One region of the Pseudarthrobacter sp. NBSH8 genome, then DNA from elsewhere that is predicted to be linked to it. Evidence: riboswitches for the same ligand, from Rfam matches in the RefSeq annotation. Region 1 holds a riboswitch; each other region holds the start of a gene.
What was found. Region 1 has a riboswitch for cyclic di-AMP ahead of FYJ92_RS03605 (M23 family metallopeptidase). Riboswitches for the same ligand answer to the same signal wherever they lie in the genome.
Positions count from the first base shown of each region.

Region 2: another riboswitch for cyclic di-AMP. It lies ahead of FYJ92_RS18600 (family 16 glycosylhydrolase); the one in region 1 lies ahead of FYJ92_RS03605 (M23 family metallopeptidase).
Region 3: another riboswitch for cyclic di-AMP. It lies ahead of FYJ92_RS03035 (hypothetical protein); the one in region 1 lies ahead of FYJ92_RS03605 (M23 family metallopeptidase).

Region 1 covers NZ_CP043178.1:780,024-783,290, forward strand. The annotation lists gene serC (phosphoserine transaminase) at 1-479, opposite strand, end outside; gene FYJ92_RS03600 (metal-dependent transcriptional regulator) at 756-1,451, shown strand; cyclic di-AMP (ydaO/yuaA leader) riboswitch at 1,583-1,826, shown strand; gene FYJ92_RS03605 (M23 family metallopeptidase) at 1,830-2,654, shown strand; cyclic di-AMP (ydaO/yuaA leader) riboswitch at 2,803-2,965, shown strand; gene FYJ92_RS03610 (C40 family peptidase) at 3,036-3,267, shown strand, end outside.
Region 2 covers NZ_CP043178.1:4,004,843-4,008,109, reverse strand. The annotation lists gene FYJ92_RS18605 (glycosyltransferase) at 1-208, opposite strand, end outside; gene FYJ92_RS18600 (family 16 glycosylhydrolase) at 338-1,447, opposite strand; cyclic di-AMP (ydaO/yuaA leader) riboswitch at 1,451-1,600, opposite strand; gene FYJ92_RS18595 (NeuD/PglB/VioB family sugar acetyltransferase) at 1,753-2,388, opposite strand; gene FYJ92_RS18590 (DegT/DnrJ/EryC1/StrS aminotransferase family protein) at 2,385-3,267, opposite strand, start outside.
Region 3 covers NZ_CP043178.1:648,282-651,548, forward strand. The annotation lists gene upp (uracil phosphoribosyltransferase) at 1-34, shown strand, start outside; gene FYJ92_RS03030 (HAD-IA family hydrolase) at 72-770, shown strand; gene FYJ92_RS03035 (hypothetical protein) at 811-1,521, opposite strand; cyclic di-AMP (ydaO/yuaA leader) riboswitch at 1,527-1,703, opposite strand; gene FYJ92_RS03040 (HAMP domain-containing sensor histidine kinase) at 1,780-3,243, opposite strand.

The DNA.
Region 1 (3,267 bases):
TTGACCGGAGCCGCGACGCCGGTGGAGGTTTCGTTCTGTGGCCAGGCGTAGACATCCACGCCTGCTTCGGCGGCCGATACCGGGCGAGTGCCCGGCTCGGACGTGATGATGGAGGAGGCGTCCAGGAACGGGGCCTTGTTGGTGGCCGAGGCGAACTTGGAGCCGAACTCGCCGAAGGACAGGTGCTGGGCCTTCTTGTCCACCAGGCCGAAGCTGGCGACGTCCCAGAATGCGGTAGAGCCGCCGACACCGAGGACCACTTCGTAGCCTTCGGGGGCACGGAAGAACTGGCTGAGGCCTTCGCGGACGGAGCCTACGAGGTTCTTGACGGGAGCCTGGCGGTGGGAGGTGCCCAGGATGGTCTTGGACGCCGCTGAGAGCGCCTCGAGCTGCTCCGGCCTGACCTTGGACGGTCCTGCGCCGAACCGTCCGTCCTTTGGCAGGAGGTCGGCAGGAATAGTGATGCTGGTTTCGCTCACGGGGGCTCCAATTTCGGCATGGACGTCGCTCACGTCCGGACGGTGGGGTGGCCGGTAGTCGGCAGTGACTGCATTAAGGACCTCCTTTATTCTGCCTGAACCCCTCGATTGGGCGGGAACCGGCACCGTCATAGTCCGGCCAATGAGACCATCGGGCCCCGTCCGGGGATTATCCGGACAAGTTCAAAATAGGCTAAGCTTTTTACCGGACCTCGCCGCTGCTGGACGCGATACGGTGGGACAACGCAACGTACTGCGCTCGAGGAGCTGAGCTGGATGACGGATCTGATCGATACTACGGAGATGTATCTTCGGACCATTTTGGAGCTTGAAGAAGAGAACATCGTTGCCCTTCGCGCGCGCATCGCCGAACGGCTGCGGCATTCCGGCCCCACGGTGTCCCAAACCATCGGCCGGATGGAACGCGACGGACTGGTGGTGGTCTCCGGAGACCGCCACCTGGAACTGACCGAGGCCGGGCGGAAGCGCGCCACGGAAGTGATGCGCAAGCACAGGCTGGCGGAACGGCTCCTGGCGGATGTGATTGGCCTGGACTGGGCCTACGTTCACGATGAGGCGTGCCGCTGGGAGCACGTAATGAGTGAACGCGTTGAGCAGCGCATCTACGAATTGCTCAACCACCCCACCGATTCTCCCTACGGCAATCCCATCCCCGGGCTGGCGGCCCTGGGCGGGCCGGCGTCGGCACTGCCTGATGCCGGAGTGATTAATCTCCTGGATGCGATGCAGGGCTACGGGCCGGCGTCGAACGTAACGGTCAGCCGGTTGGCCGAGCCCATTCAGGTGGAGCCTGAGCTGCTGGTCCAGCTGGACGAAGGCGGAATCAGGCCCGGCGCCTCGGTGTCCCTGGAGCGCGTGGGGGAGTACATTTCCGTGCGGGTTCCGGGCATAGAAGGGGCGCTCGAGCTGCCCCCGGAAGTGGCATCGCACGTCTTCGTTTCCGTCCGCTGACGGGACGGCGGCCTCCTCGCGTTGGGGCCGCGCTATAGCGCAGTGACGCCAGGTTCCGCAAATATAACGGAATTGTTACTGCCCAAGTTAATCGCCTATAGTTGGAACTCAGCGTCGATACAAAAGCGTTACCTGATCCGGAGCCGAGCTCTGCCAGCGGATCAGGTGCACGAATCACCAACTGGCAGAGGCGGGGGAACCACAACCGGTAGTCGCAAGACTGCCTTGGGGTGAAGTCCGTCAGCAGCAAGCCTCTTCCAGCGAAGGATCCTCACGGGATATCTCTGCGCCAAGTGCTTGTTATGGCGGACCGGGTCTTTGAACTCTCTGACCCGAATCCGACAGCTAACTTCGCAGGCTATCCAGAGAGGAACATTCTTGACCACGCAATACTCCAGGGGCCGCCGTCGCGCGGTGGGTCCCGCTTCGGCGCCCAGAGTGGCCGAGGATTTCACTGCGGAGAGGCCCCGCGATCCACAGCGGGAAGCACGACGCCGCCGGGGACCCTTCCGGCAGATGACGGATTTCGCCGCTGCCAGTGGCCTTGGCCAGAAGGCCGGCATCGCCTTGGCAGCAACAGGCCTGGCTCTCACCGTGACGGTTCCCGTGACCGGCCCCGTGATGGCAACTCCGGCACCCGGCCAGGCCGCGTCTGCCGTTTCCGCTGCTCCGCAGCCTGAAGTCACTGCCGAAGCCGCCGCCCAAATTGATTTCAGCCGCTCGTCCGTGGTTACCCAAGGTGATCCCGACGGCAAACTGAAGCAGCTGCTGAGCGCCCAGTCCGCGGGATCCATCACCCGCGCCGCCTCTGCCGGAAGCCTCGGCTCGCCGCTGGCCCAGCTGGCTACAGTCTCTCCCTTCGGATTCCGGGTCAGCCCCATCACCGGCGGCTCCGGCGACTTCCACCGTGGCCAGGACTTCGCCGCGCAGTGCGGAACCTCTGTCCTGGCTGCTGCCAGCGGCACCGTGACCTTCGCTGGCTGGCACCAGTACGGCGGCGGCAACCGCGTGGTGGTGGATCACGGCAATGGCCTTGAAACCACGTACAACCACCTCTCCTCCGCCAGCGTCAAGGTGGGCCAGACGGTCAGTCGCGGCGATGTGGTTGCCCTCAGCGGCACCACGGGCGCGTCCACGGGCTGCCACCTCCACTTCGAGGTCCAGGTCAACGGCGAAGTCGTTGACCCCAGCGGCTGGCTCTGAACCAAATGATGGCAAACTCTCGAATCGCCGCGACGTGCCGTGACCTGAATGTGACATTGGCGCGGAACTCCTGTAACGTTTAAAGCGCGTCAACTTTTCCGAAGTTGACGTTCTTGAGTGGATTGCCTAGCTCTGCCACCGCTCAAGGTCCGTTCGCATGACATCGTCTGGCAGGGGCGGGGGAACCAATTTTGGTCTTCGATTCTGAAGGCCTTGGGGTTAAGTCGCAAAGCTTCCACTGTGAAGCAGAGCGGCCGGGTGACTCCCATCCGAATCCGACAGCTCACCTCGCAGGCATTGGGAGAGGCTACCTTCGTGTCTTCACGCCATAATTCTGCGCGCCACCGCGCACAACCGGTTCGCACCAACCCCTTGGGCCCCGTGTCCAAGGCAGTCAGTGCCAACGCCGGGACCGTAGGTCGCCAGGCTGCTGTTATCGCAGCTGCATCAGGTCTGATCCTGAGCATGGGGCTTCCGGCCAACGCCGCGGATACCACCGCCGGTGTTTCCGCCTCTACCGAGTCCGGTTCCGCGCAGACGGCACTTGCCGTAACTGCGGCGCCCACGGCTACCGTTTCCTTCGAGCGCCCCGTGATCAAGACCACGCCGGCAC
Region 2 (3,267 bases), 840 kb from region 1:
AGCCGCGTCGACGGGTGGGCATCACGTGAACGGTGTTGCAGCGAGTGCGAATTTCGGCCGGCACATCCACCGGCCCCGCGAAGGTTAGGAGCGTCACAGCTATGTCCGCGGGCAGGTTCCGCAAGACCTCGAATGGGATCATGGAACTGCCGTCCCCCAGCATGGGGTCGCGGTTGGGCACGCTTTCTGTGATGTACAGAAGCTTCATTGCAAGAGTTTACGTTGCGGGTGCGGTGTTCTGCCTGAATGGCGGCAACAACTGCGGCTTTACACAAAATTAAAGAAAGCGAACGACGGCAGGATCCCCCCGCCGTCGTCCGCTCACATGATGGCGGTACTACTTCCAGGCGCGCACGTAATCAACCTGGACCTGTGACGCGGCACCATAGGCAGCTGGGGAGCTGCCTGAGGCGCCGACGTTGAGGATGATGTACTGCGGTGCACCGCCGTCGTCGGTGGCGTAGGACTTCACCTTCACGCCGTCGAAGTAGACGTCAGCCGAGTTGGCGGTCCGGTGCAGCCCGAAGGTGTGGAAGTCGTTGCCCCAGTTGCCGGGAACCGTGCCCTGGTTGTGGGCTCCCGTCGTCGAGTGGTAATTGACGGTCATCTTTCCGCTCAAAACCTCTGCGATGTCGTTCTCACCGTTGGTAGGCCATTTCTGACCATTGGTCCAGAATGCGGGCCAGTTGTAGAGGTTTGTGCCGTCGCCGGGAAACTTGATCCGGGCCTCGACGTAACCTGTCGTGAATTCGTAGCCAGTGGTGGCCCCGCCCTTGGGGTTGGTTGAAACCAGCGCACCCGAGGTGGACGAATTGAGGGAGAGGACAAGGTTGCCGCCGCCGACGGAAACGTTGCTGGGGCTGGTGGTGACCTTGTTCATGGTGCCGCAGGTGGGGGAGAACCAGCAGTTGGACCATTTGGCCGTGTCCAGGGCCGTGCCGTTGAATTCGTCGGCAAAAGCCATCGTCCATGCGCCGGGGACACCTACAGGCATGGCGCCGGTTGTCCCGGTTGATGCAAGGAGTGCAGGGGCAGGGGCCGGTTCTGGTGCAGCCGTTGTCGTCGCTACCGGGGCGGGTGCGGGAGCAACCGCAGGCTCTTCAGGCGCAGGCGCAGGCGCCGTGGTCGGATCGGGGGAGGGGTCCGTGGCCGGCAGCGGTGCCGGAACAGCGTTGGTGTCGCGCGTGACCTGTCCCGGAGCCTGGTCACGCTTGGACGTGTCCGCGACGCGGTTCAATTCGGCACTCTGCGGTGCCTGGTCGGAGACCTGGCCGAGGGATACGACTCCCAGCAGGGCGGCAAGAGCGGCCGCGGTCAGCGACATGTTGCGCTTGGACTTGGCACGGACCGCGGACTTCTTCAGCACAGACCGTCGCTGGGTGGGCGACGCGGCTTCGTCAGAATATGGGCGCGCGTGAGTGCGCGGCTGATCATTGGATGCAGACATAAGTGATTGCCTCTCAACGCCTGCGGAGTTAGCTGTCGGGTTCGGATGAGGCCATCCGGCCGCGTAAAGCGGCTCCACCCCTAGGGTCGGCTTAATGCCGTGCCCGGACACTCTGGGTCCCCCGCCTCTGCCTAAGTATGTTGTGGATTCCGGGCAGCGGCAGAGCTTGGCGTCTGCCCGGTTTTGGGCCTGGAAGGTCGGCCCACCTGATCGACCGTACACGACAGGATTCGATTAATCACAATCGGGTAACGGAACTCTCAGTTGCGGTGCGTCCCCTTGCGCCCGGCGGCAGTTGCCGTGTGCTAGCGCTGTTCGATGGGGTGGGCCGGGACGCCGACCCACGTTTCGCCATCGGGCACGTTGCTCAGAACGGCGGCACCCATACCAACCGTGGCGTAGGCCCCCACCGAAGTCCGTTCACGGACGCTGCAGTTCAGCCCGAGGTAGGCCGCCCGACCAATCCGGACTCCCCCGCCCAGCGACACGCCGGCGGCGAACGTCGCGAAGTCAGCCACGTCGTCGTCGTGCGTAAAAGTCACGGAAGGCATTGCCACAACATGGGTTCCGATCGTGACGGAGGCCGTCAGGGACACGTTCTTCAGGAGAATGCTGCCGCGGCCGATCCGGCAGCCCTCCGGGCACTCCACGGTGGGATCGATCGCAGTGGCGTAGCGGGCATCGCGCAGGCCCAGGGCGGCCAAGCGTTCCACTACGGCTTCCCGGGACTTTCCGGACGCCAGGCACACCAGCACCAGCGCATGGGTGAACTTGGGGGCATCGTCAATGGTTCCCAGCACCGGCGCGCCGTCCACAGTGACGCCGGCCATTTCCCTGTTGTCGTCGAGCAGCCCGACCACGTCGTACTGACCGCTGGCACGGACCATGGTCAGAACTTCCCGGGCCAGCCCGCTGGCGGCGACCAGAACCAGTTCGCTCACCGGGGCATCCCGGCAGCGACCCGGACGCTGTTCATGACCCGGTTCAGGCTCACGTTGTCCAGACTGTGGAAAATAGGGAGTACCAGCGTCCGGTCGGTCAGCCGTTCCGTGTTCTGGAGCCCTGCGTTGCCCGTTCCGCGCCAGCGATAGGCAGGCTGTCGGTGCGCCGCCATGGTGCCGCGGCGCGCTGATATGCCGCCCTCGGCCAGGCGGGCCAGGAGCCCTTCACGGTCCGTCGCGAAACTGGGTAGGACTTCGAGCCAGAATGACTGGAAGTTGGTGGTCCCGTATGGTGGATCGGCCACAAACCGGAGTCCGGATAGGCCGGAGAGGCCTGCCTCATACCTCGCGGCGATTTCCCGGCGGCGAGCCACTATCCCGGCCAATCTCCCCAGCTGCACGATGCCGATGGCGGCCTGCAGATCCGTCATCTGGTAGTCGAAGCCGACTTCGACATACACCTCCGGCGCAGTCGGGCGGGCCCTGCCACGGTCCGCCGACGGCACGCTCAGGGAGTGGCCGCGCAGGCTCCTGGCCCGGGCCGCCCAGTCTGCCCGGTGGGTTGTCAGCATGCCACCCTCGCCCGTGGTCACCAGGTTGTCCCGGTGGAACGACCACACGGCAATGTCCGCCCCCGTGCCCACGGGCCTGCCCTTGTATTCTGAGCCAACAGCCGAGCCAGCGTCTTCGATCACGATGATTTCGTGGCGATCGCACAACTCGCTGACGGGGTCCAAGTCAACCGGCATGCCACCCTGGTCCACCACGATCACGGCCCGCGTGTCAAGGGTCAGTGCGGCCCGGAGCGCAGGTGCGGTCACGGTGCCGGTGGCCGGATCCACGTCGCAGAACACGGGCCGGGCCCCGACATATGTCACC
Region 3 (3,267 bases), 130 kb from region 1:
GTACGGCATTGCCGGCTTACATCCCGGGCCGTGACGCCTAAGCCCGTGGCGTGTAAGGCAAAATAGGCAGCATGAACATCCCCACACCTGCCGCCACACGAACACCTGCCGCCACGCGAACGCTGACCTGTCGTGCCGTCCTTTTCGATATGGACGGCACGCTGGTGGACTCCACGGCAGTGGTAGAAGAGGTATGGGGAGAATTCGCAGCCCGGTACGGTCTGGACATCGCCGAAATCCTGCGCACTTCGCACGGCATCCAGGCCGCGGATACGATGCGCCGGTTCGCACCGGCCGGAGCCGACGTTGTGGCGCTCACTGCCGAACTCGGCGCCATGGAAAGGGTGCGGACTTCCGGTATCGTCGCGTTGCCTGGGGCTGCCGAGTTGCTTCGAAGCCTCCCGGCCGAGGCCGTGGCACTGGTGACCTCAGCGGACAGGACCCTTGCAGACATCCGCATGGACGCCGCGGGACTCGCCATGCCAGCCACGGTCGTGACGGCGGAACTGGTCACACGGGGCAAGCCGCACCCGGAAGGGTATGTGAAGGCAGCCGGGCTGCTGGGCGTGCAGCCGGCGGATGCCCTTGTGTTCGAGGATGCACCCGCCGGAATCGCGGCCGGTGTTGCTGCGGGGATCCGGACTGTGGCCGTGGGCCCCAACACGGGCGAATTGCCGGCAGGAGTGCTCCACATCCCGGACTACCGTGCAGTGACAGTCTCCGTGGAACCGGACGCTGCGGGCCGGCAGATCATTTCTTTCCGGCTTTGACGCCTGCCTTTAACGCCGGCCCGGGGGGACTCGAGTCGGCCTAGTACCAGTTGTGCGACAGGTGGAAATTCAGGGCGCCGCACGGTGACTGGTAGCGCTCCTGGATGTAGTTCAGGCCCCAGTTGATCTGCGTGCGGTAGTTGGTGAGGTAGTCCCCGCCGGCGCTCGCCATCTTCTCAGCGGGCAACGACTGGACGATGCCGTATGCGCCGCTGCTGGCGTTGGTGGCCGTGGTGGTCCAGTCGGATTCCTTGGTCCACAGCGTCTGCAGGCACTGCATCTGGTCAGCGGACCAGCCGTAGGTCGCCAGTTGTCCGGCGGCGTAGGCTTGGGCTCCTGCGGGGTCGTTGACGGCCACAACAGGTGCCGGGACAGGCTCGGGAGCCGGTGCCGGGGCGGGTGCGGGTTCGGCAGCCTGGGGCGCTACGTTGATCTCGGCCGGTGCAGCTTCCGGCTCGGCCGGGGTCTGGATCTGGGCTGCTTCGAAGCTCAGCGTCGACTGGGCGCTGGCTTCTTCGGCGGACTGGTCCGCGCTGGCTGCAAGCGACGCGGATTCGGAAGCGTGTGCTGCGGCGCTGACGCCGACCAGGAGGGCGCAGGCCGTCGCAAACACGGCGACGCGCTGGCCCACGGAGGGAATCCGGGCCGCCTTGGACAGTGGGGACATAGCTGCACCGACGCGGGTCTGCTTGCGGTGGCTGCCGGACTTTGGGTCGCCCTGCGGGCGTGTTTCTACCTTGAATTCAGACATGATGGATCGCCTCTCACACCTGCGGAGTTAGCTGTCGGGTTCGGATGAGGGCATCCGGCCACACGGCACAATCACGTGTTGACTTAACCCCAAAGGGCTCTTGGTGCCCGGGACGGTGGGTCCCCCGCCTCTGCCTCTGAAAACGGAATCCGGGAAGCGGCAGAGCTTGGCGTCATCCGGATATGCGGCCCAATCGGGATCCGCACCTTTTCTACGGTACAGGAGCTGGACGCTTAAGTCTCATTTTGGTAACAGGAGTCACGACGATGGCGTGTCGCCTTGCGGCATTCGGGATTCGGCTGCGCGGGCCGCGGCACCGGCAGGAAAGTGTAGGGCGAACTCTGTCCGCCCGGCCCGCGATGTCACTGCCACGCTCCCGCCGTGGGCCTCCATGATGGACTGGACAATGGACAGGCCCAGGCCGCTGGTGCCCTCCGACGCCCCGGCGCCCGAGGCCGGTGCCGTGGCCTTGCGGGCCGCGTCTGCGCGGGCAAACCGGGAGAAAACGTGGTCCACGAACTCCGCAGGGATGCCGCCGCCGTCGTCCGTTACCGTCACCACCGCGGCGCCATCGTCAGACTTCGTGACAGCGGTGACCACTGTGGTTCCGGGTGGCGTGTGCTTGCGCGCATTGGAGAGCAGGTTGACCAGCACCTGACGCAGTTGGGAAGCATCACCGGTGACGGCGAGCGGTTCGTCAGGCAGTTCAAGGCGCCAGCGGTGGTCCGGAGCTATGACTTTCTCGTCACTGACGGTTTCGATCACGAGTTGAGTGAGATCAACTTCGCTGAGCTTAAGGGGCTGTCCCTCATCGAGACGGGCCAGCAGGAGCAGGTCCTCCACCAGGGTGGTCATGCGCTCGGACTGGCTCTGGACACGGGCCAGGGACTTCCGACCGTCCGGTGTGAAGTCCTCGGTCATCCGCATCAGCTCCGTGTATCCGCGGATGGCGGTAAGCGGCGTGCGCAGTTCGTGGGACGCGTCTGCAACGAACTGCCGCACTTTGGTCTCGCTCCGCTGCCGCGCCTCGAGGGCACTGGCCACGTTGTCCAGCATCAGGTTGAGGGCGTGCCCTACGCTGCCCACTTCGGTTCCGGGGTTGGAGTTCGACGCCGGGACGCGCACCGCGAGTGCCACCTCGCCCGCGTCCAGCGGGAGCCGGGCCACCCGGGTTGCCACCTCGGAAAGCTGCTCCAACGGCTTCATGGTGCGCCGGATGAGCACGGTTCCTGCCAGCCCGATCAGCGCCAGGCCGCCAAGGGAAACGAACACAAAAGTCCAGACCAGCGACGCCAGCGTGCTCTCCTTGGCAGCGAGCGGAAGTCCCGTGACCAGGACATCGCCGTAGCCGGTTTCCACGGCCACAATCCGGTAATCCCCGTGGGACAGCGAACGGTCCACAGGAAAGCCGTTCCGGGTCAGCGCCATTAGGGTTTGCTTGTCTTCCGCGTCGAGCGCCAGGCGTGTTGTGTCCGAGTTCAGGAAGCCGCCGCTGGGGATCTGGCTGTCCAGAATCCGTGCATTCAGCGTTCCCACGCTCTGCCCGCGGGCGTCGAGCGGGTCTGTCCGGCCGTTGAATCCGCCCAGGCCCGGACGGCCAGGACCGTTCGAAAGTTTGGCTGCCTGGCTCAGTTGTTCATCCAGCTGGCCGGTCAGAAAGGAGTCCATGGAAGCGTAACTGAACAGGCCCACGGCGCCGCAGATGGCAACCAGCAGCGCCATGGCCAAGAGGATCAGTCGCGTGCG